4 regions of the Geodermatophilus sp. SYSU D01186 genome follow, and region 4 is predicted to be linked to each of the others. Evidence: riboswitches for the same ligand, from Rfam matches in the RefSeq annotation. Region 4 holds a riboswitch; each other region holds the start of a gene.

Region 1 (4,935 bases), on a different contig from region 4:
GTGGGCCTACGCGCCGGAGGACAACCGTGCCGAGGGCCCGTCCATCCCGATCACCGTGCGGTGGCACTGGAACGGCCGCGACTTCGTCCGCGTCTCGTAGCCGAACCTCACAGCCACGCCTCGATCTCGTCGAGCTGGGCGTGCGTGAGCCCGACGCCCAGGGTCGGTGCGACCACCAGCACGTGCGGGTGGGCGGCCAGCCACTCGCCGGTGTCGGCGGCCTGCTCGGCGAGGTCGTCGTCGATCCAGACGATGCGTCGTCCCGGCTCGGCCTCGGCGACGACGCGGGCACAGGCCAGCTTCCACCAGTCCGTCGCCCTCCCGAGCGGCCCGCGGAAGCCGGTGGGCGCGGCCCCCTCCCGGGCGTGCACCCTCAGCCCGCGCGGGAGCCCCATCGGCTCGGCCAGCAGCCGGTCGGCGTCGCAGGCCCAGGTCGTCAGCCACTGGATCTCCACCCGGCCCGACTCGTGCAGCTCGCGCAGCCGGGCGGTGACCGTCGGGTCCCACGACAGCACGAAGCCGTTGAACGTCCCGCGTCGCCAGCCCTCGGGGAGGTCCCTGCAGGCCGCGTTGAGCACGCCGTCGACGTCCAGCAGCAGGATCGGCACGTCTCCACTCGCGGCCATGGCCACCGTCGTACCCGAGCGCGGCCCCTTCCTGGCGTCGCGCCCGGCTGACCCGTCGCCGTCCGTCACCTCGACGGCAGAGCGGGCACCCACACGGGCGACTTCGCCGTCCGGGACGTTCGGCACCCCGGCGAGCGGGGCAGCGAGGTGGTTCGCTGACTGTCCGCCGGTCGTCCGGTGGAGCACGGAACCAGGGGGAGCCAGTGTCCGACCACCTCGAGTCACACCCGGGTTCGAGCCGCGTCGAGACGCCGATTCCCTGCCGCCGCCTCGCCCGCGGCCACGCCCCGCACCCGGCGCACGTCCGGCTGGCGCAGGCCGACGACGCCCACTGGCAGCCGGTCGTCGTGATGGGTGCCGTCGGGGACGTCGTCACGCTGGCCGTCGGCGACGAGCTGCAGCGGCACCGCAACCACGACACCGGCCACCTGGCGGACCTGGTCCGCGAGGCGGGACCCGAGGCGTTCGTCAACACCCGCCTCGGACTGCTGTTCCTGCACTCCTGGCCGCGCGACGCCGGCTCGGTCTTCTCGCTGCAGCCGGCCGACCAGCCGCCGGTGCCCTGCCGCCACTAGCGACAGGACACCGGCAGAGCAGGTCAGGCGATGCGGCGGGCGCCGGCGTAACTCGGCATGTAGCTCACGTTGTCGACCCTCACCGGCTGCCCCGGCCGCAAGGCGTGCACCATCTTGCCGTTGCCGATGTACATCGCGACGTGCGAGACGGGGCGGTAGAAGAACAGCAGGTCACCTGGCTGCAGGTTGTCGCGGGAGACCGCCACCCCGGCGCCGGACTGCGCCCGGGCGGTGCGCGGGAGCCCGACGCCGGCCGCCCGGTAGGCGAACGAGGTCAGGCCGGAGCAGTCGAACGCGTTGGGGCCGGAGGCGCCCCAGCGGTAGGGATCGCCCACCTGGGCGAGTGCGGTGTTCACGGCGCTCTGCGCCGCCGGGCTGGCGACCGCCGCGGCCGACACGGCGGTGGTGTCCGGGGCGGCCGAGGCGGTGGCGGGTGTGAGGGCGATCCCGGCGCCGGCGATCGCGGCGACCGCGATCCCACGGATGGTGCGACGGGCTGAGGACGTGCGGGCAGTCGTCATCGACGACGGTTCTCCTGTTCCATCCGTCCGCCTACCGGGTTAGCTGTCGGGTTCGGGCGGGAGGTCGCCCGGCACGGCAACAGGCCGTGTTTCACCCCTGTGCTTCGGTGGGTCCCCGGTCCGGGCGCGGCAGTGGCCACGCCCCTGTTCGGCGGGGTCCGACGGGTGTCGCCACGGTTTCGGCAACGGGGGCCCGTCGGGACCGCAGAGGACGCTAGACGCACGCGCGCGGCCACGCCGGGCGAGCGCCGGCGCGAGGGCGCCCGGGCGAGACGCGGGCCGACACGCGCGCGACACGCAGTCCCACCACGTCGGACACCGGGACCAAGGTCCCGTCGCTGCTGGCAATTGGGCAGGTCAGCGAAGTCAAGGGCAGTTGGACCCCATGCGGAGTGCCCTGACCGTCCGTAGGGACGACCCCACGTATCGCCACGGGAACCTCGGTGGTTGGCCGGGCCGTTGGGCGGGCACGATCAACGCAACCAACCGAGGAGGAACCACATGGCCGGCATGATCCGGAAGCTCGTGGCGTCGGGGATCGCGGCGAAGGTCATCCAGGAGGCCCGCAAGCCGGAGAACCAGGCGAAGATCAAGAAGTTCATCGCCGACTACCAGGCCAAGCAGAAGGGCGGCGGCAAGGGCTACGGCCGGGGCCGCGGCTACTGATCCACCGCCCGGCAGCGGCCCCTCCCGGATCCCCGGGCAGGGGCCGTTGCCGCATGCTCTGACCTGCGCCGCCGAGCTCGCCCGGATGAAGCCGACCGCGATCCTGGTCAACACCTCGCGCGGCCCGATCGTCGACGAGGCCGCCCTCGTCCGGGCCCTGCGCGACGGCCGCATCGCCGGGGCAGGCGTCGACGTCCACGACCGGGAGCCGCTGCCCGCCGACGCCCCGATCCGGACCGCGCCGAACACCGTCCTCCACCCGCACCTCGGCTACGTCACCCGCGCCACCTACGAGGTGTTCTTCCGCGACGCCGTCGAGGACGTCGCCGCCTTCCTCGCCGGCTCCCCGGTCCGCGTCCTCGCCCCCGCGTGAGCGCCGCCCGCCCCGGGTACCCACCCCCGCACCCAGGACGAGGAGGTCCGGAGATGACAGAGGGCAACATGACCGGCCGCCCCTACGGGGGCGCCAACGAGGCCACCGGCGGCAACCCGGGCGAGCGCGAGGAACCCGACCTGGTCGGGCCGCCGTCGCAGCAGGAGGAGCCGCGCGCAGCCCAGGGCGGCACCATGGGGACCGTCGACCCCAGTGTGCCCGGCAGTGACGGGCAGCCGCGCCCGGCGGAGCCGCCTCCCGGCGCCACCGGGAGCTGACCCCCGGTCAGCCGGAGGAGCGGGACAGCCGGCGGACGTCCGCCTGACTACGGCCGGCCGGCGTGGGGGACGTCGACCTCGGTCGCCAGCAGCACCGCCTCGCGCACCGGCGCGCGGTTGTGCTCGTAGAAGTCCGGCGCGCAGCACATCAGCAGCGTGCGGCCGTCGTCCCCGCCGAGCATGCAGGCGTACACCCCGAGCCCGGACGGCGCGGAGATCTCGTCGACCACCCGCCCGCCCTCGGCCACCCGCACCAGCCGGCCGCCCACCGCGTCGGCGGCCCAGATCAGGCCCTCGGCGTCCAGCGCGCAGCCGTCCGGGGCGACCACCAGCTGACCGAGCACCTCGTCGACCGTCGTCCCGGTGACCTCGGGGCCCAGCGACGCCCAGACCCGCCGGTTGGTCAGCGACCCGTCGGCGCCCAGGTCGAAGGCGGTGTACCGGTTGCCCAGCGTCTCGCCGACGACCAGCGTGCCGCCGTCCGGGGTGATCACCGAGCCGTTCGGGAACTGCAGCCCGTCGGCGGCGACGCTGACCGTGCCGTCCGGGTCGACCCGCTTGAGCGACGCGGTCGCCGCCGCGCCGCCGCCCATCAGGTCGAAGCCGAAGTCGCCGACGAACACGTGCCCCTGCGCGTCCACGACGAGGTCGTTGAGGTGCCCCCCGCAGTGCCGGGCGAGGTCGGCGTACGTGCTGAGCGACCCGTCGGCGTACCGGAGCACGCGGCGGTCCTTCATCGACACGACCACCAGCGAGCCGTCGGGCAGCCAGCCGAGCCCCGACGGCTGCTGCTCCACCTCGACCACGACCGTCTCCGCGCCGTCGGCGGCCACCCGGCTGACCGTGTGGCGGTAGAAGTCCGACACCCACCAGGTGCCCTCGTGCCAGCGCGGGCCCTCGAAGAACCCGCCGCCCTCCAGGACCGTCCTGAGCTGCCGCTCTGCCATGGTCGGGCACCCTAGGGGGACCCGACCCCCTGGAGGAGTACCGCATGCCCGACCCCGTGATCGCCGTCGTCGGAGCCACCGGACAGCAGGGCGGCGCCACCGCCCGCGCGCTGCTGGACGCCGGCGCCCGGGTCCGCGCGCTGGTCCGCGACCCGGCGAAGGCCCACGACCTCGCCGACCGCGGCGCCGAGCTGGTGCGCGCCGACCTGCAGGACCCGGCGAGCCTCCGGACGGCGTTCCGCGGCGCCCAGCGGGTGTTCGCGATGACGACCCCGTTCGGCGCGGGCGGCCCGGAGGTGGAGGTGGCCCAGGGGATCGCGCTGGCCGACGCGGCCGCCGACGCCAGCGTCGAGCACCTGGTGTTCACCTCCGTCGGCGGCGCGGAGCGGTCCACCGGCATCCCGCACTTCGAGAGCAAGCGCCGCGTCGAGGAGCACATCGCGATCCTCGGCCTGCCGGCGACGATCGTGCGGCCCGTGTTCTTCATGGAGAACCTGCCGTGGATGGTGGCGGCCGACGGCGCCGAGGTCGTCGTCCGGATGCCGCTGCCGGCCGGTGTGCCGCTGCAGATGATCGCCGTCGCCGACATCGGCGCGGTCACCGCCGCCGTGCTCGTGGACCCCTCGCGGGTGCCCGGCGGCAGCATCGAGATCGGCGGCGACGAGCGGACCGGCGAGCAGATCGCCGCGGCCTTCGGCGAGCGCGCCGGGCGGCCGGGCCGCTACGAGGCGCTGCCGCTGGACGGCCTCGACGAGGACTCCCGGGCGATGTTCGCCTGGTTCGCGCACCCGCCCGCCTATCGCGCGGACGTCGCGGCGACCCGCGCCCTGGCACCGGGCCTGCGCGACCTGCCGGCCTGGCTGGCCGGCGGCGGCTGGAGCGGCTGAGGCCGGCGCCGCACGTCCATCCCGACGCTCGAGCCCGGGCGCCGGGCGAGCCGGTTCTGCGA
Region 2 (4,935 bases), on a different contig from region 4:
CTCGCGCACGAAGCGGGCAAGCTCCGCGGCCGGGAACCGGGTGACCGCTCCCGGCGTCCCGTCGCCGGAGAGCTCCCGCGCCTCGATCTCGGCCTCGCCCCGCCGCAGCAGGACGACGCGGTTCACCCGGACAGTGTCGCCGGAGGGTCCGACACGGCGGAGCAGGGCCGGTGCGACAGCATCGCGGCCATGACGACGACCGAGCGCACGACGCCCCCGCTGCAGGCCGACGAGCGCGAGACCCTGGAGGCCTGGCTGGACTTCTACCGGGCCACCCTCGCGCGGAAGTGCGACGGCCTGACCGACGAGCAGCTGCGCACCGCCGCGGTGCCGCCCTCGGGGCTGACACTGCTGGGCCTGGTGCAGCACATGGCCGAGGTCGAGCGGAACTGGTTCCGCCGGGTCCTGCTCGGCGAGCAGCTGCCGCCGATCCACGATCCGCAGGCCGAGCCCACCGGCCACGACGGCGGGTTCGACCTCGCCGAGGGCGCGTCCTTCGCCACCGCGCGGGCGACGTGGGAGGCCGAGGTCGCCCACGCCCGCGCCAACTGCGCCGGCCGCGACCTCGACGCGACGAGCCCGTTCATGGGCGGGCAGGTCACGCTGCGGTGGATCTACACCCACATGGTCGCCGAGTACGCCCGCCACGCGGGCCACGCCGACCTGCTCCGGGAGTGCATCGACGGGGCGACCGGCGTGTGAGCCGGCGGCGGGACCGCGGTCAGGACCCGCCGAGCAGCCGGCGCACGCAGCGGACCGGCCAGCCGGCCACCCGCACCGGCACGCCCACCACGGCGCGCACCGCGCGGCTCCCGAGCCGCAGCAGGTCGGCGTACTCGGCCGGCCGCGGCCCGCCGGCGGTCGCGGGCCGCCCGGCGGCCGGGCCGGGAGCCGGTGGGTCCTCGGCCGGCGGCGGGGTCGCCGGCACGATCAGGTCGACCGCCGTGCGGCGGCGCGGCCCCCGCAACGACTCGAACGACGGGATCGCCGGCGCGTCCGGCGACTCCTCCTCGGCGGTTCCCGGCCCCTGCAGCCCGGGAACCGAGCCTCTGGACTCGTCCCCCGGCGACCTGGTCGGCATGGCCCCGACCCTAACCGCGTCCCTCCGACGCCGTCGGCCGGTTCCCGGACGGCTCCGGGCGAGCGGGCCGGCGGGCCAGGACCAGGACCGCGACGGCGGCGGGGAGGACCGGCAGCGCCAGCAGCAGCAGCGCACCGGGCCGCTCGCCGCCGGCCGCGGTCACCGTCCCGGCGAGCAGCGGGGCCAGCAGTCCGGCGCAGCCCCACGCGGTGAACACCCGGCCGTAGACGGTGGGGAACGCGCGGGGACCGACCCGGTCCGCCGTCGCCGCGGGGACCAGCGCGGACACCGCCCCGTAGGCCAGCCCGACGGCGGCCGAGGCGGGCAGCACGGTGGCGGGCGCGGCCGACGTGGCCAGTCCGGCGACGGCGGCGGCGGTGACGGCCAGCGCGGTCGCCAGCGCCGGCAGGCGTCCCACGACGTCCGACCACCACCCGGCGGACAGCCGGCCGGCGAGGTTGCCGGCCGCGAGGAGCGAGACGGCCACGCCGGTGGCCCCCGGGCCGAGGCCACGGGCGGCCGCCAGCGGCGCGGCGGTGGCGAAGAGGACGAGTCCGGGAGCCGCGCCGCCGGCGAAGAGCACCCACAGCGCGACGAGCGCCCCGCCCGGGACCGGCTCCGCCCCGCGCGCCCGGCCGCTCCGGGGCACCCGGTCCGCCGGGGCCAGGACGGCGGCGAGCGCGAGCAGCACGGCCGTCGTCCCGGCCAGGACGGCGAGGCACGTGCGCCACCCCGCGGCGGGCAGCGCCGCCGGCGCCACGAGCCCGAGCAGCACCGGCCCGGCCGCGTAGGCCCCCACCACCACGCCGCTGGCGGTGCCGCGCCGCCGCTCGGGGACGCGGGCGGCCAGCGACACGGCGACGCCGTAGCCCAGCCCGTTGGCCGCCCCGAACAGCAGCCCGACGCCCAGCCACGGCAGCTCCGGCCGCTGCGCCGCGGCGGTCAGCCCCAGCCCGGTGCCGGCCAGGACGGCGGCGGCGGCCAGCAGCGCCCGCGGCCCGTACCGCCGCAGGCCGCGGCCCACCCCCAGCAGGCCGACGGTGAAGACCACGACCGCGGCCGCGAACACCCCGGGCCCGCTGCCGGGCGCCGCGCCGGTGTCGGCGCCCACCTGCGGCGCCACCAGGCTCCAGGCGAACAGCGTCCCCACCGCGAGGTCCGCGAGGACGCCGGCGGTGACCAGGCGGAGCGTCAGGGCAGGCCCGGAGGGTCCGTCGTCGGCTGGGGGTCTGGCCACGGTCCTCCCGGGATGACCTCGAGGCACGAGGCGGCCAGGATGGGCCACCCGGCGCCCCGGCAGCCACCCCCGTCGACGGCGCAGGGACGACTCCCGGTGGAGGCGCCGGCGTGCTTGGCTCCCGGCACGGTCCCCGAGGAGGCCCGATGCCCGTCCAGCTGAACCACACCATCGTCGCGGCCCACGACCGGGACGAGTCGGCGCGCTTCCTGACCGACGTCCTCGGCCTCGCGCCGCCGACCACCTACGGCCCGTTCGCCGTCGTCACCCTGGCCAACGGCGTCTCGCTGGACTTCATGGCGGAGGACCCGGTCATCCCGCGGCACTACGCGTTCCTGGTCACCGAGGAGGAGTTCGACCAGATCCTCGGCCGGATCCGCGCCCGCGGCCTCGAGCACTGGGCCGACCCGTTCGCGTCCCGGCCGGGTGAGATCAACACCAACGACGGCGGCCGCGGCGTCTACTGGCCCGACCCGAACGGCCACGTGCTCGAGGCGATCACCCGCCCGTACGGCGGCTGAGGCACCGCCCGGACACTCGCGGCCGCGCGTCTCGCGGCGCGGCGCACCGCCGGTCGGACGCGCGCTGCGCCGGTCCCGCGGAGCCGGCGGTGCACGAGCACACCGGCAACCAGGCCCCCCCCCCCCGATCCCCGGCGACACGCCAGGGCGGCCGTGAGTGACCTCACCGACCCCACCCGCACCTCGCGGCGCGACCAGCGACTTCCCCGCACGGCCCCTCGCTTGTGACCGGCGTTACGGCGACAGTCCACATCACGGGTCGTAGCGTTTTGGCTGCGTTCAGCTAAGAGAACGTGGCACCGGTCCGCCAAACCCTGCCCACCGGCTGCCAACCAGATCCCTCAGGGCAGGGGTGGGGGACCCAACGTTCCCGGCGCGTCCGACGCGCCTCGGGGTGAAGCCGCGCACCGCGGCCGGGCACCGATCGCCCGAACCCGACAGCTCACCTCGCCGGCGGTGATCGGAGACCACACACCCATGGCAAAGCACCGCGCGCCTCGTTACGTCCGCACCAAGAAGGCGCTCTCGAAGGCCCCCGTCGCAGCCGGCGCCACCGTCGTCGGGATGGGCATCCTCAGCACCCCGGCCAACGCCGCCACCACCCACGACTGGACCGGCGTGGCCCAGTGCGAGTCCGGTGGCGACTGGGCCATCAACACCGGCAACGGCTACTACGGCGGCCTGCAGTTCAGCCCGTCGACCTGGGCCGCGTACGGCGGCACCGACTTCGCGCCCCGGGCGGACCTCGCCACCCCCGCCCAGCAGGTCGAGATCGCCGAGCACGTGCTCGCCGGCCAGGGCATCGGCGCCTGGCCGGCCTGCGGCAAGCTGCTGACCGACGGCACCACCGCCGCCGCCACGGCTCCCGCGGCTCCCGCGGCTCCCGCCGCCGCGCCCGCCGCGGCGCCCGCCCCGGAGGGTCCGGCCGCCGACACCGCCGCGCCGTCCGCCGACCACACCGTCCGGCGCGGCGACACCGTGGCCGAGATCGCCGCCGCCCACGGGGAGTCATGGCGGTCGCTCTACGAGCGCAACATCGCGGTCATCGGCGCCGACCCGAACCTGATCTTCCCGGGTCAGGTGCTGCTGACCAGCGGGGCGGCGGCGGCCGCTCCGGCGGCGGCGGCCGCTCCGGCGGTGGCTGCTCCGGCGGCGGCTGCCCCGGCGGCGGCTGCCCCGGCGGCGGCTGCCCCCGTGGACGCCGCGCCGGTGGACGCCGCGCCGGCCAACGTGGCCGCGCCGGCTTCCGCTCCCGACGTGGATCCCGCCCCCGTCGTCACGCCGGAGCCGGCCGCGGCGCCCGCGCCGGAGGTCACCCCGCTGCCCGAGGTCGAGCCGACCCCGGCCGCCGCGGTGATCAGCAACAGCGCCGGCGCCGTCCAGCCCAGCGCGCAGGCCGCCGCCGACGCGCTGGTCACCAACGTGCCCGGCGTCGCCGGCATCACCATCGGCGGGACCCGCGCCAGCGCCGCCGACCCGCACGGCCACCCGTCCGGCCTCGCGCTGGACTACATGGTCGGCTCCGACGCCGCGCTCGGCGACGCGATCGTGGCCTACCACGTCGCCCACTGGGACGAGCTCGGCGTGGAGTACGTGATCTGGCAGCAGCGGATCCTGACCTCGCCGACCGGCGCCTGGAAGGCGATGGCCGACCGTGGCGGCGCGACGGCCAACCACATGGACCACCCGCACGTGAACTACCGGGCCTGACGACCGGCCCGCACCGGGGTTCCCTCCAGCGGCCCCCACCCGATCCCGGGTGGGGGGCCGCTGCCGTCGCGGCTGCCGCACCCGGTCGTCGTCGGCAGACTGGGAGCGTGACTCCCCCGCCGTCCGACGACCCGGCCGCGCGCGGCGTCGTCCGCCTGTTCAACACCGCCGGCGGGCGCACCCTGTGCCTGGCCGGGGACGTCGACGAGGCGGCCGTCGCCGCCTTCCTGCGCCGCTACGGCCGCGAGCCGGTCCGGGTCGAGGTGATCGACGCCGGCTCGGTGACCGGCCTGTCCGCACCCGCCCTGGAGCTGCTCCTCGACCACCTCGACGCCGCCGAGCGGGCCGGGCGGGCGGTGACCGTACGCCGCTCGCCGCCGGTGGAC
Region 3 (4,935 bases), on a different contig from region 4:
CCGCCAGCTCCAGCAGGTCGGTGCGCAGCTGCCCGGCCGGCAGCGACCGGAAGGAGTTGAACGCCGGCTCGATGAGCACCGGGTACAGGAAGGAGCCGATGACGACCATCGCCGCCGCCGCTCCGGCGGCCCAGGCCCACCACGTCCGGGGTGCACGGCGGGCCAGCCACACCACGGCGAGCAGGGCGAGGGCGGTCAGCACGGCGTTGATGGCGGTGGAGACGGCGACGTCCCGCAGCCACAGCGGCCAGCTGCGCGTCGAGAGCCCGAACCGGTGGCGGACCACCTCCCCGTAGGCCGACAGCGGCAGCGTGACCAGCCGGCCCACCACCATCAGCGCCACCGTGCCCAGCAGCACCTGCCAGACCCATCCACCGCCCAGCGGCCGGGCCACCGTCCGGACCAGCCACCGCCCGAGCGGGGTCAAGGCGAACACCGCCGAGGTCAGGAGCCCCAGCACCAGCGAGGCGAGGGACGCCGGGCGGATCGCGGCGGCGAAGGACTCCGCCTGCTCGACCACCCCAGGGGCGAGACCAGCGCCCGGACGGATCGGGCTGGCGCCGCCCGGCGGTTCCGGCAGCAGGGTCCACGGCGTACCGACGGCGACGACGACCACGAAGGCCGCCCCGAGCACTCCCGCGACCAGCAGCGCGGCCCGGCGGGCGCTCACCCGGCCGATCCTAGAAGGACCCCCTGCCCCCCACCGTGGAAGGACCCCGTCCTCCCACCCTTCGCACGCTCGGGGCGGGCCCCGGGACGGGGCCGCGTCGGGGCCCTGCAGGGGGCCGGGGTGGAGCCGCCACCCCGGCCCTTGCCGTGCCTATGCGAGGCGGCGCATGGCGGTGATCCCGCCCATGGAGTCGACGCTGACCACCTTGACCGGCTGGCCGGACGTCGAGGCGTGCACCATCTGGCCGTTGCCGATGTACATCGAGACGTGGCTGACCGGGCTGTAGTAGAAGATCAGGTCGCCCGGCTGCAGGTCGGCCCGCGAGACGGCGGTGCCCATCGTCGACTGGATGCGGCTGGAGTGCGGGAGGCTGATGCCGGCCGCGGCGTAGGCGTACTGCGTCAGCCCCGAGCAGTCGAAGGCGTTCGGCCCGCCGGCGCCCCACACATAGGGGTCGCCGACCTGGGCCAGCGCGGTGTCGACGGCGGCCTGCGCGGCACCGCTGGCGGCAGCGGCCGGCGCAGCGACGGCGACGGGCTGGCCGGCGTGCGCGGTGACGACCTCCTGCTGCTGCGGCGCGGAGAGCGCGTCGTACTGGGCCCGGTAGTCGGCGATGTCGGACTCCAGCTGCGCCTGCCGGGCGGTGACGTCGTCGAGGGTGGCCTGCGCCTGTGCCTGCGCGGCATCGGCGTCGGTCGTGGCCTGCTCGGCGGCCGCCGCGCTCTCGGCCACCTGGGCCAGGACGTCGGTGGTGTGGCCGGCGATCACCTCGAGGGTCGCGAGCTGGGAGACGAAGTCCTCCGCGGAGGTGCTCGTCATCAACACGTCCAACTGCGTCATGCCGTCGCCGGTGAACGCGGTGCGCGCGACCTGGCGGATCTGGCCGTCGAGGGCGTCGAGCTGCTGCTGCGCGTCCGCGGCGGCCTGGCGGGCGCGGTCGGCGGCGGCCTGCTGCTGGGCGAGCACCTCGCGGGCCTCGTTGACCTGCTCGGTCACGACCTCGAGCTCGTGGCCGGCCTGGGCGACCAGCTGGGCGGCCTGGGCGGCGGTGCCGGCCTGCTGCGGGTCCGCCGCGGCCGTACCCGGCAGCAGCGTGAGGGCCAGGGTGGCGGTGGCTCCCAGGACGATCCCGCGACCGAGTCGGCGGGCCAGGCGGGGGCGGCGGAACAGGACCGGGAGGTCGGGGTGGGACAGGTCGAGTGCATGCCCCAGGGCAGGGCGAGGCGTCGCCACGGTCGGCGGCTCTCCGTTTCTTCCTCAGCAACCGCCTACCGAGTTAGCTGACGGGTTCGGGCTGGGAAGAAGTGCCCTATCTCTGCGCTCCGGCGGACCGGCGCGTGTGCCCCGGGGTCACCGGCGCACGCGAGAACTCACCCCAGGACTGCGGTGGGTCCCCGGTTCCCCCTCGACGCCGTGCGCGGCGCGTCGGGGAATTCGGCGGTGTCCTCCCGAGGTCACCTCTCTCAGGTGACGACCGCCCGGTCGGACCGGCTCACCGTACGGGCGTGATGAAGTTGTGACAAACGGGGTCTGCGTGGACTGTGGGAACAGCCACACCCCCGGCCCGCGCCACGCCGTCGGCCACGCACGGTCACCGAGACCGTCGACGGTGTGTGCCCGCCGCCCTGGCGAGGACCCGGCGGCCGCGCCTCACCCGGTGCGCCGCCGGCCCCTGGCCGCGCCCGCGGCACGCCCGTCCGCGGACGACTGGTGTCGCAGCGGCGGGACCAGGCCGCCCTCGGCCAGCGCCCGCACCGCGCGCCGCTCGACGTCGTCGAACTCCACGACCACACCGGGCCGCGGCACGACGGCGTCCTCGGCGGTCGCGGCCGCTCCGCCGTCGCGCCGGCCGGTCATCGGCACCACCGTGGGGTCGGCGGTCTCCCAGCCCGGCGGGGCACCCAGGAGGACGGTGACGACGCAGTCGGCACACCCGGTGCCCCGGGCGGTGCACGTGTCGCAGTCGATGAACATGGCCCACTCCTCTGCTGGCCGACGCCTCGTCGCAGGAGCCCTCCATGGCCCCGGTCGGTCCGCGCAGCACGCTAGGGACGGGCACCGACAGTTCCGCGCGACCGCGGTCGGCCGCTCCCCGGCCCCGGCGCGCGTCCCCGGGACTGTCACTGCCCCGACCTACCGTCCGCCCCGTGCCCTCTTCCCCTGCCCGGCTGGCCGGGATCGCCGCCGGGACAGCCGCACGAGCCGCCGCCGGGCTCCCCCGCTACGAGCAGGCCAGCATCGAGGAGCTCGGCACCCCCCTGGCCGAGGTGACCTTCGTGGTCGTCGACCTGGAGACCACCGGAGGCTCCCCCAAGGACAGCGCCATCACCGAGATCGGCGCGGTCAAGGTCCGCGGCGGCGTCGTCCTCGGCGAGTTCCAGACCCTGGTCGACCCGGGCTGTGAGATCCCGCCCTACATCAGCGTCCTGACCGGCATCACCTCGACGATGGTCGCCACCGCCCCGCGCATCGGCGCGGTGCTGCCGCACTTCCTGGAGTTCGCCCGGGGCGCGGTCCTGGTGGCGCACAACGCCCCCTTCGACCTCGGGTTCCTCAAGGCCGCCTGCGCCGAGAACGGCATCGCCTGGCCGGCGACGGCCTCGGTCGACACCGCCGTCCTCGCCCGCCGGCTGCTCACCCGCGACGAGGTGCCCAACTGCAAGCTGGCCACCCTGGCGCCCTACTTCCGCACCACCACCGACCCCTGCCACCGGGCGCTGGCCGACGCCCGCGCCACGGTCGACGTGCTGCACGGGCTCTTCGAGCGGCTCGGCCCCCTGGGCATCACCAGCCTGGAGGAGCTCACCGGTCTCACCCGCCAGGTCGACCCGGAGCGGCTGCGCAAGCGGCACCTGGCCGACGCCGTCCCGTCCGGCCCGGGCGTCTACCTCTTCCGCGGCCCGCGCGACGAGCCGCTCTACGTCGGGACGTCGAACGACCTGCGCAGCCGGGTCCGCAGCTACTTCACCGCCGGTGAGCAACGCAGCCGGATCACCGAGATGGTGGCGCTGGCCCAGCGGGTCGACGCGATCCCCTGCGCGCACGACCTCGAGGCCGCCGTGCGGGAGCTGCGGCTGATCGCCGAGCAGAAGCCCCGCTACAACCGGCGCTCCCGGTTCCCGGAACGGGCACTGTGGGTCCGGCTGACCGAGGAGCCGTTCCCCCGGCTGTCGGTGGTCCGCCGGGTCCGCCCCGGCGCGGGGGTGTTCCTCGGCCCGTTCCCCGACCGGCGGGCCGCGGACGCCGCCGTCGCGGCGATCCACGAGTCGCTACCGCTGCGGCAGTGCACCGGCCGGCTGTCGGTGCGCGTGCTCGGCACCGCCTGCGCGCTGGCCGGCATGGGCCGGTGCGGCGCCCCCTGCACCGGCGCCCAGTCGGTCGAGGAGTACGCGGGCATCGCCGAGGTCCTGCGCGCCGCCGTCGCCGCCGACCCCCAGGCGCTGCTCGCGCCCCTGCTGGCCCGCGTCGAGCGGCTGGCCGCCGAGGAGCGCTACGAGGACGCCGCCGTGCTCCGCGACCGGGTGGCGGTCCTGGTGCGCGCCGTCCGCCGCCGGCAGCGGCTGGAGTCGCTGGCCGCGGTGCCGGAGCTGGTCCTGGCCCGCCCCGACGGCGCGGGCGGCTGGCACCTGTCCGTCGTCCGCCGGGGGCGGCTGGTGGCCGCCGGCTGCGCGCCCCGGGGGACGTCGGTACGGGACACGCTGACCGGCCTGCTGTCCACCGCGGAGACGCCGCTGGGCCCGGACGACGAGCTGGCCGCCTCGGTCGACGAGACCGAACTGGTGCTGCGCTGGATGGAGAAGGCCGGCACCCGCCTCGTGCAGGTCTCCGGCACCCTCGCCTGCCCGGTGCCCGGAACCGGCGGCTACAGCGCCTTCCTCGACCGCGTGGAGGCCGGCCACAGCGGCCGCGACCCCTTCGCCGACACCCGCGCGCTCGGCACCCGCGCGCGCCCGGACCGGGTCTCCCCCGGGCCACGCACAGCCGCCGGCCCGGCGACACCCCGGCTAGCATCGCCGGCGTGATCACCGCCATCGTCATGATCGACGCGGCCACCGACGCGATCCCCGAAGTGGCCGAGGCAGTCGCCGACCTCGACGGGGTCAGCGAGGTCTACTCGGTCGCCGGCACCGTCGACCTCATCGCCGTGGTGCGCGTGCGGGAGTTCGAGCAGATCGCCGAGGTCGTGGCGGGGCGGATCAACAAGGTGCCCGGCGTCCTGGAGACCGACACCCACATCGCCTTCCGCGCCTACTCCCGGCACGACC
Region 4 (4,935 bases):
GCACCGCGCGCCCGCTCCTCTTCGATCGCCGCGGCGGTCTCGGCGACGAACCCCTCCATGACCTGGGACCACAGCTCCCGCACCTCGGCGCTGGCGGCCAGCAGCTGGGTGGCGGCCGCGGTGAGGGCCCGGTGTGCGCGGAAGGTGTCGCGGACCGCGACCAGCGCCGCGCGCCAGCTCTCCCGCACGTCGTCGGAGGCGGCGGCCAGGGCGGCGGCGCGCAGCTCCCGGGCCTCGGCGACCACGCGGTCCAGCAGCGCCAGGACGACGGCCTCCTTGGAGGCGAAGTAGAAGTAGAAGGTGGGCCGGGAGATGCCGGCACCGCGGGCGAGGTCGTCGACGGAGATCTCCGCCGGCGACCGCTGCGCCAGCAGCGCCTCGGCGGTGGCGAGGATCGCCCGCTCCCGGTCGTCACCGGAGGGACGGCGGGCGCGGCGGCCACGGTCGGGTGCCACGCTGCTCACGGCAGCCGCCAGACCGTCGTCCGCCGCAGGCCCGGACCCTCGGTCTCCGGGATCTCGTAGACCGCGGCGGCGGCCAGCCGGTCGTGCGGCAGGTAGGGCCGCCCCGGATCACCCACGTACACCTCGACCCCGCGGGCGCGGGCACGGTCGAGGAACGGCAGCACCCGTTCGGTCATCTCCCGGTCGTAGCAGACGTCCCCGGCCAGGACGACGTCGATGCCGGGCAGCTCGCGGCCGAGGACGTCACCGATCACGCTCACGCCGTCGATTCCGTTGAGGCCGGCGTTGACGCCGACCGCGGTGCGGCTGAACTCGTCGACGTCACTGGCCAGCACCCACCGGGCACCGGCCAGCCGGGCGGCGAGGGCGACCAGGCCGCTGCCGGCGCCGAGGTCGAGCACCGTCCGTCCAGCGACCACCTCGGGCCGGTCCAGGACGAAGCGGGCCAGCGCCTGGCCGCCCGGCCACGCCGCCGCCCAGAACGGCGGCGCCTCCCCGGCGCCACCGTCCTCGGTCTCCATCGCCTCCCACAGGGCGACGACGTCCTCGGCCACGTGCAGCCGCACCTCCGGGACCGACGACGGCCGCCGGACCTGGGTGTGGGCACGGACGAAACCGGACGGGACGACCCTCACCGCCCGACCGTCCCACACCCGGTCCCGAGACGGCTCGAGGGGCCGCCCCTGTCAGGAGCGGCCCCTCGAACGGGTGCCCGGTGCGGGACCGGGGCGGCGATCAGTACCAGTTGTGGGCCTGCGAGTGCGCCCACGCGCCACAGGGGCTGCCGTACCGGTTCTCGATGTAGATGAGCCCGGCGTCGATCTGGCGGTAGCCGTCGGAGGTCTTCGCGATGCCGGTGCCGGCCCAGGTGGAGTTCAGGAACTGCGGGATGCCGTAGGCGGTGCTGGTGGGGTTCTGCGCGTTGGGGTTCCAGCCGCTCTCCTTGCCCCACAGGTTCTCCAGGCAGCTGAACTGCTGGGCGCTGCCGACCTTGGACATCGCGTACTCCTTGAAGGAGCCGCGGGGAGCCGCGGCGGCCGCGGGCGCCGGGGCGGCGGCAGGAGCGGCAGCGGCCGCGGCCGCGGCCTGCGCAGCGGCAGCGGCCTCACGCTCGGCGGCCTCGCGGGCGGCCTGCTCGGCGGCGGCGGCCTCCGCGGCGGCGCGCTCGGCGGCCTCGCGCTCGGCGGCCTGGCGGTCGAGCTCGGCCTGGTCGGCCGCGGCCTGCGCCTGGGCGGCGCTGGCCTCGGCGGCCTGGCGCTCGCTGCGGGAGGCGGCGAGGTGCTGCAGCGGGGCCAGGTCGGCGGCCTCCGGGGTCGCCGCGGCCGCGGCGTCGGCGGTGATGCCGAGCTGCTCGGCCACGCTGACCGACTCGGTCCGGGTGGCGGTGGCCTCGGCGTCGGGCGCGCCGCTGGCCAGGACGTTGACCACGATCGCGCCGGCCGCGGCGGCGGCCAGGAAGAACGCGGGACGGCGGCCCTTGGCCGGCAGGCCGAAGCCGCGGCGGGAGGTGGTCTGGGGGGTGGCGGCGTCGGCGGCGGGGGTGGTGGCGGCGTCGACGGCGGGGAACTGCACGGTGCGGTCGTTCATCGAGTGGGGTGCTCCGGGGCGCGAGGGCGCCCGCGGGCCTGCCGACTCGTACGGAGGGCAGCCCGGGACGCGAGGGTCTACGGGAGGGGTCCGGCGGCGGTCAGTGACGCGCGCGGCCGGTCAACGGCGAGGCGGGATCAGCGGACCGAGGAAGAGGCGCGAGGTGCGCGTGGCCCGGGATCCCTGCGAGCCGGGAGGGCCCGTGGGCGAGGCATGCGGATGCTCTCCGTTCCTTCCATGGCCGCCTACCGAGTTAGCTGACGGGTTCGGGCGGGAAGGTGCCCTACCTGCTCGAGAGCAGGACTCACCCCAGTGCTTCGATGGGTCCCCGGCTCACGTCCGCGGGAGGCGGACACGACTCGGCGGCGTCCGGCCAGGCTCCCCGGATGGGGAAGCACGACCGACCGGACCCACTCACCGTACGGGCCGTTATCGTCCTGTGACAATCCCGTGGGCCCCATCCGTCACGTGACCCTCGTCGCGGGAGAGTTCTCGGCGGATCCGGAATACGCCCGGGGCGGCGCTGTTGCACGCAGCAGTAGTTGCGCTCTCAACCACTTGGAGCACGAGATGCAGTTCGGGATCTTCTCGGTCAGCGACCTCACGACCGACCCCACGACCGGCCGCACGCCCAGCGAGGCGGAGCGGATCCAGGCGGTCGTGGCCATCGCGAAGAAGGCCGAGGAGGTCGGGCTCGACGTCTTCGCCCTCGGCGAGCACCACAACCCGCCGTTCTTCTCGTCCTCCCCCACCACCACGCTGGCCTACATCGCCGCGCAGACCCCGACGCTGCAGCTGTCGACGGCGACCACGCTGATCACCACCAACGACCCGGTGAAGATCGCCGAGGACTACGCGATGCTGCAGCACCTGGCCGGCGGCCGCGTGGACCTGATGATGGGCCGCGGCAACACCGGCCCGGTCTACCCCTGGTTCGGCAAGGACATCCGTGACGGCATCCCGCTGGCCGTGGAGAACTACGCGCTGCTGCGCAAGCTGTGGGACACCGACGTCGTCAACTGGTCGGGGCAGTACCGCACCCCGCTGCAGGGCTTCACCTCGACCCCGCGGCCGCTGGACGGCGTCGCGCCGTTCGTGTGGCACGGCTCCATCCGCTCGCCGCAGATCGCCGAGCAGGCCGCCTACTACGGCGACGGCTTCTTCCACAACCACATCTTCTGGCCGCCGCAGCACACCCAGCGGATGGTCGAGTTCTACCGCCAGCGCTACGAGCACCACGGCCACGGCTCGGCCGACCAGGCGATCGTCGGCCTCGGCGGGCAGGTCTTCATGCGCAGGAACAGCCAGGACGCCGTCCGGGAGTTCCGGCCCTACTTCGACAACGCCCCGGTCTACGGGCACGGCCCGTCGCTGGAGGACTTCAGCCGTGAGACGCCGCTGACCGTCGGCTCCCCGCAGCAGGTCGTCGAGCGCACCCTCGGCTTCCGGGACTACGTCGGCGACTACCAGCGGCAGCTGTTCCTCATCGACCACGCCGGCCTGCCGCTGAAGACGGTGCTGGAGCAGCTGGACATCCTCGGCGAGGAGGTCGTGCCCGTCCTGCGCCGCGAGTTCGCCGCGCTGAAGCCCGCGCACGTGCCCGACGCCCCGACCCACGCCTCCCGGGTCGCCGCCCGCGGCGGGGCGAAGGACGCGACCGTCCACGCGGCCGCCGACAGTGTCACGGGGCAGGCGCGCGAGGAGGCCGAGGAGGTGGAGGTCCGATGAGCACCCGCACCCTCGCCGTCGTCAGCGCCGGGCTGTCGACCCCGTCGTCCACCCGGCTGCTGGCCGACCGGCTCACCGCCGCCACCGTCGACGCCCTCCGGGCGCGCGGTGAGGACGCCACGGTCGAGGTGGTGGAGCTGCGCACCCACGCCCGCGACCTGGCCGACCACCTGGTCACCGGGTTCGCGAACGAGTCGCTGCAGGCGGCGATCGACACCGTCGTCGGCGCCGACGGGCTGATCGCGGTGACGCCGGTGTTCTCGGGCTCCTACAGCGGCCTGTTCAAGACGTTCTTCGACGTCATCGACAAGGAGTCGCTGACCGGGAAGCCGGTGCTGCTGGGGGCCACCGCCGGCACCGCGCGGCACTCGCTGGTCATCGAGCACGCGCTGCGCCCGCTGTTCGCCTACCTGCGCGCGATCGCCGTCCCGACCGGCGTCTTCGCCGCCCCGGAGGACTGGGGCGGCGGCGAGGGCGTCGACCGCGCGCTGGCCGCCCGGGTCGAGCGCGCCGCCGGCGAGCTGGCCGACCTCGTGGCCGGCCGGCCGGCGTCGGCCCGCCCGGCCGACCCGTTCGCCGACTTCACGCCGTTCGACGAACTGCTCCGCGACAGCTGACCGCGGACGACGGCGCCGGGAGACCTCCCGGCGCCGTCGGGTCGGGTCAGGTGGTGCCGCGGGTGTCCGTCCGCCGGTCGGCGCCGCGCTCGGTGGTCTGCCGTGCGACGGGCACGCCCTCCGGTGCGGCCGGCGCCCCTGACGGGACCGGCGCCGCCGGCGGCACGGCCGGCTCCGGCCGTCCCCGCAGCCGCGAGTACGGCAGCACGAGGCTGGCCAGCAGGACGACGGCCAGGATGACCGCCCACACGCCGCTGTACTGCGTCCAGGAGCCGGTGAGCAGCAGGAAGGCCGGCAGGGCCGCGGTCAGCACGCCGGCGACGATGGCGATCGCGCCGGTGTAGCGGGTGTAGTCCTCGCGCTTGAGCCCGAGGACCAGCCAGAACAGCCCCCAGAGCACGGCCCAGTAGAGCCAGATGACGCCGAACCCCGGGTCCCGCGGCTCGAAGTAGAAGAAGTTCAGGCCCGCGTACACCACCGCGCACACGGCGACGAAGGCGGAGAACCAGCCCAGCCCGGTGCCGTCGAGGTTCCCCAGC

What was found. A riboswitch is a leader RNA that binds a small molecule or an ion and turns the genes downstream of it on or off. The one in region 4 is predicted to bind cyclic di-AMP.
Region 1: linked by a shared signal. The riboswitch ahead of ACI784_RS11210 (C40 family peptidase) and the one ahead of ACI784_RS15085 (aggregation-promoting factor C-terminal-like domain-containing protein) in region 4 are both predicted to bind cyclic di-AMP.
Region 2: linked by a shared signal. The riboswitch ahead of ACI784_RS12225 (LysM peptidoglycan-binding domain-containing protein) and the one ahead of ACI784_RS15085 (aggregation-promoting factor C-terminal-like domain-containing protein) in region 4 are both predicted to bind cyclic di-AMP.
Region 3: linked by a shared signal. The riboswitch ahead of ACI784_RS10735 (C40 family peptidase) and the one ahead of ACI784_RS15085 (aggregation-promoting factor C-terminal-like domain-containing protein) in region 4 are both predicted to bind cyclic di-AMP.

Annotation. Positions count from the first base shown of each region.
Region 1 covers NZ_JBJGYW010000012.1:99,857-104,791, forward strand. The annotation lists gene ACI784_RS11195 (hypothetical protein) at 1-100, shown strand, start outside; gene ACI784_RS11200 (HAD domain-containing protein) at 108-626, opposite strand; gene ACI784_RS11205 (hypothetical protein) at 830-1,201, shown strand; gene ACI784_RS11210 (C40 family peptidase) at 1,225-1,722, opposite strand; cyclic di-AMP (ydaO/yuaA leader) riboswitch at 1,738-1,864, opposite strand; gene ACI784_RS11215 (hypothetical protein) at 2,224-2,388, shown strand; gene ACI784_RS11220 (NAD(P)-dependent oxidoreductase) at 2,435-2,761, shown strand; gene ACI784_RS11225 (hypothetical protein) at 2,815-3,039, shown strand; gene ACI784_RS11230 (SMP-30/gluconolactonase/LRE family protein) at 3,087-3,986, opposite strand; gene ACI784_RS11235 (NmrA/HSCARG family protein) at 4,031-4,873, shown strand.
Region 2 covers NZ_JBJGYW010000014.1:53,704-58,638, forward strand. The annotation lists gene ACI784_RS12200 (bifunctional 3'-5' exonuclease/DNA polymerase) at 1-126, opposite strand, end outside; gene ACI784_RS12205 (DinB family protein) at 190-702, shown strand; gene ACI784_RS12210 (hypothetical protein) at 722-1,081, opposite strand; gene ACI784_RS12215 (MFS transporter) at 1,092-2,318, opposite strand; gene ACI784_RS12220 (VOC family protein) at 2,465-2,839, shown strand; cyclic di-AMP (ydaO/yuaA leader) riboswitch at 3,160-3,310, shown strand; gene ACI784_RS12225 (LysM peptidoglycan-binding domain-containing protein) at 3,317-4,549, shown strand; gene ACI784_RS12230 (hypothetical protein) at 4,657-4,935, shown strand, end outside.
Region 3 covers NZ_JBJGYW010000011.1:124,318-129,252, forward strand. The annotation lists gene ACI784_RS10730 (M48 family metallopeptidase) at 1-670, opposite strand, end outside; gene ACI784_RS10735 (C40 family peptidase) at 821-1,903, opposite strand; cyclic di-AMP (ydaO/yuaA leader) riboswitch at 1,920-2,120, opposite strand; gene ACI784_RS10740 (hypothetical protein) at 2,321-2,644, opposite strand; gene ACI784_RS10745 (DEDD exonuclease domain-containing protein) at 2,818-4,692, shown strand; gene ACI784_RS10750 (Lrp/AsnC family transcriptional regulator) at 4,689-4,935, shown strand, end outside.
Region 4 covers NZ_JBJGYW010000019.1:27,865-32,799, forward strand. The annotation lists gene ACI784_RS15075 (TetR/AcrR family transcriptional regulator) at 1-455, opposite strand, end outside; gene ACI784_RS15080 (class I SAM-dependent methyltransferase) at 461-1,099, opposite strand; gene ACI784_RS15085 (aggregation-promoting factor C-terminal-like domain-containing protein) at 1,200-2,051, opposite strand; cyclic di-AMP (ydaO/yuaA leader) riboswitch at 2,279-2,426, opposite strand; gene ACI784_RS15090 (LLM class flavin-dependent oxidoreductase) at 2,622-3,779, shown strand; gene ACI784_RS15095 (FMN reductase) at 3,776-4,396, shown strand; gene ACI784_RS15100 (AmiS/UreI family transporter) at 4,443-4,935, opposite strand, start outside.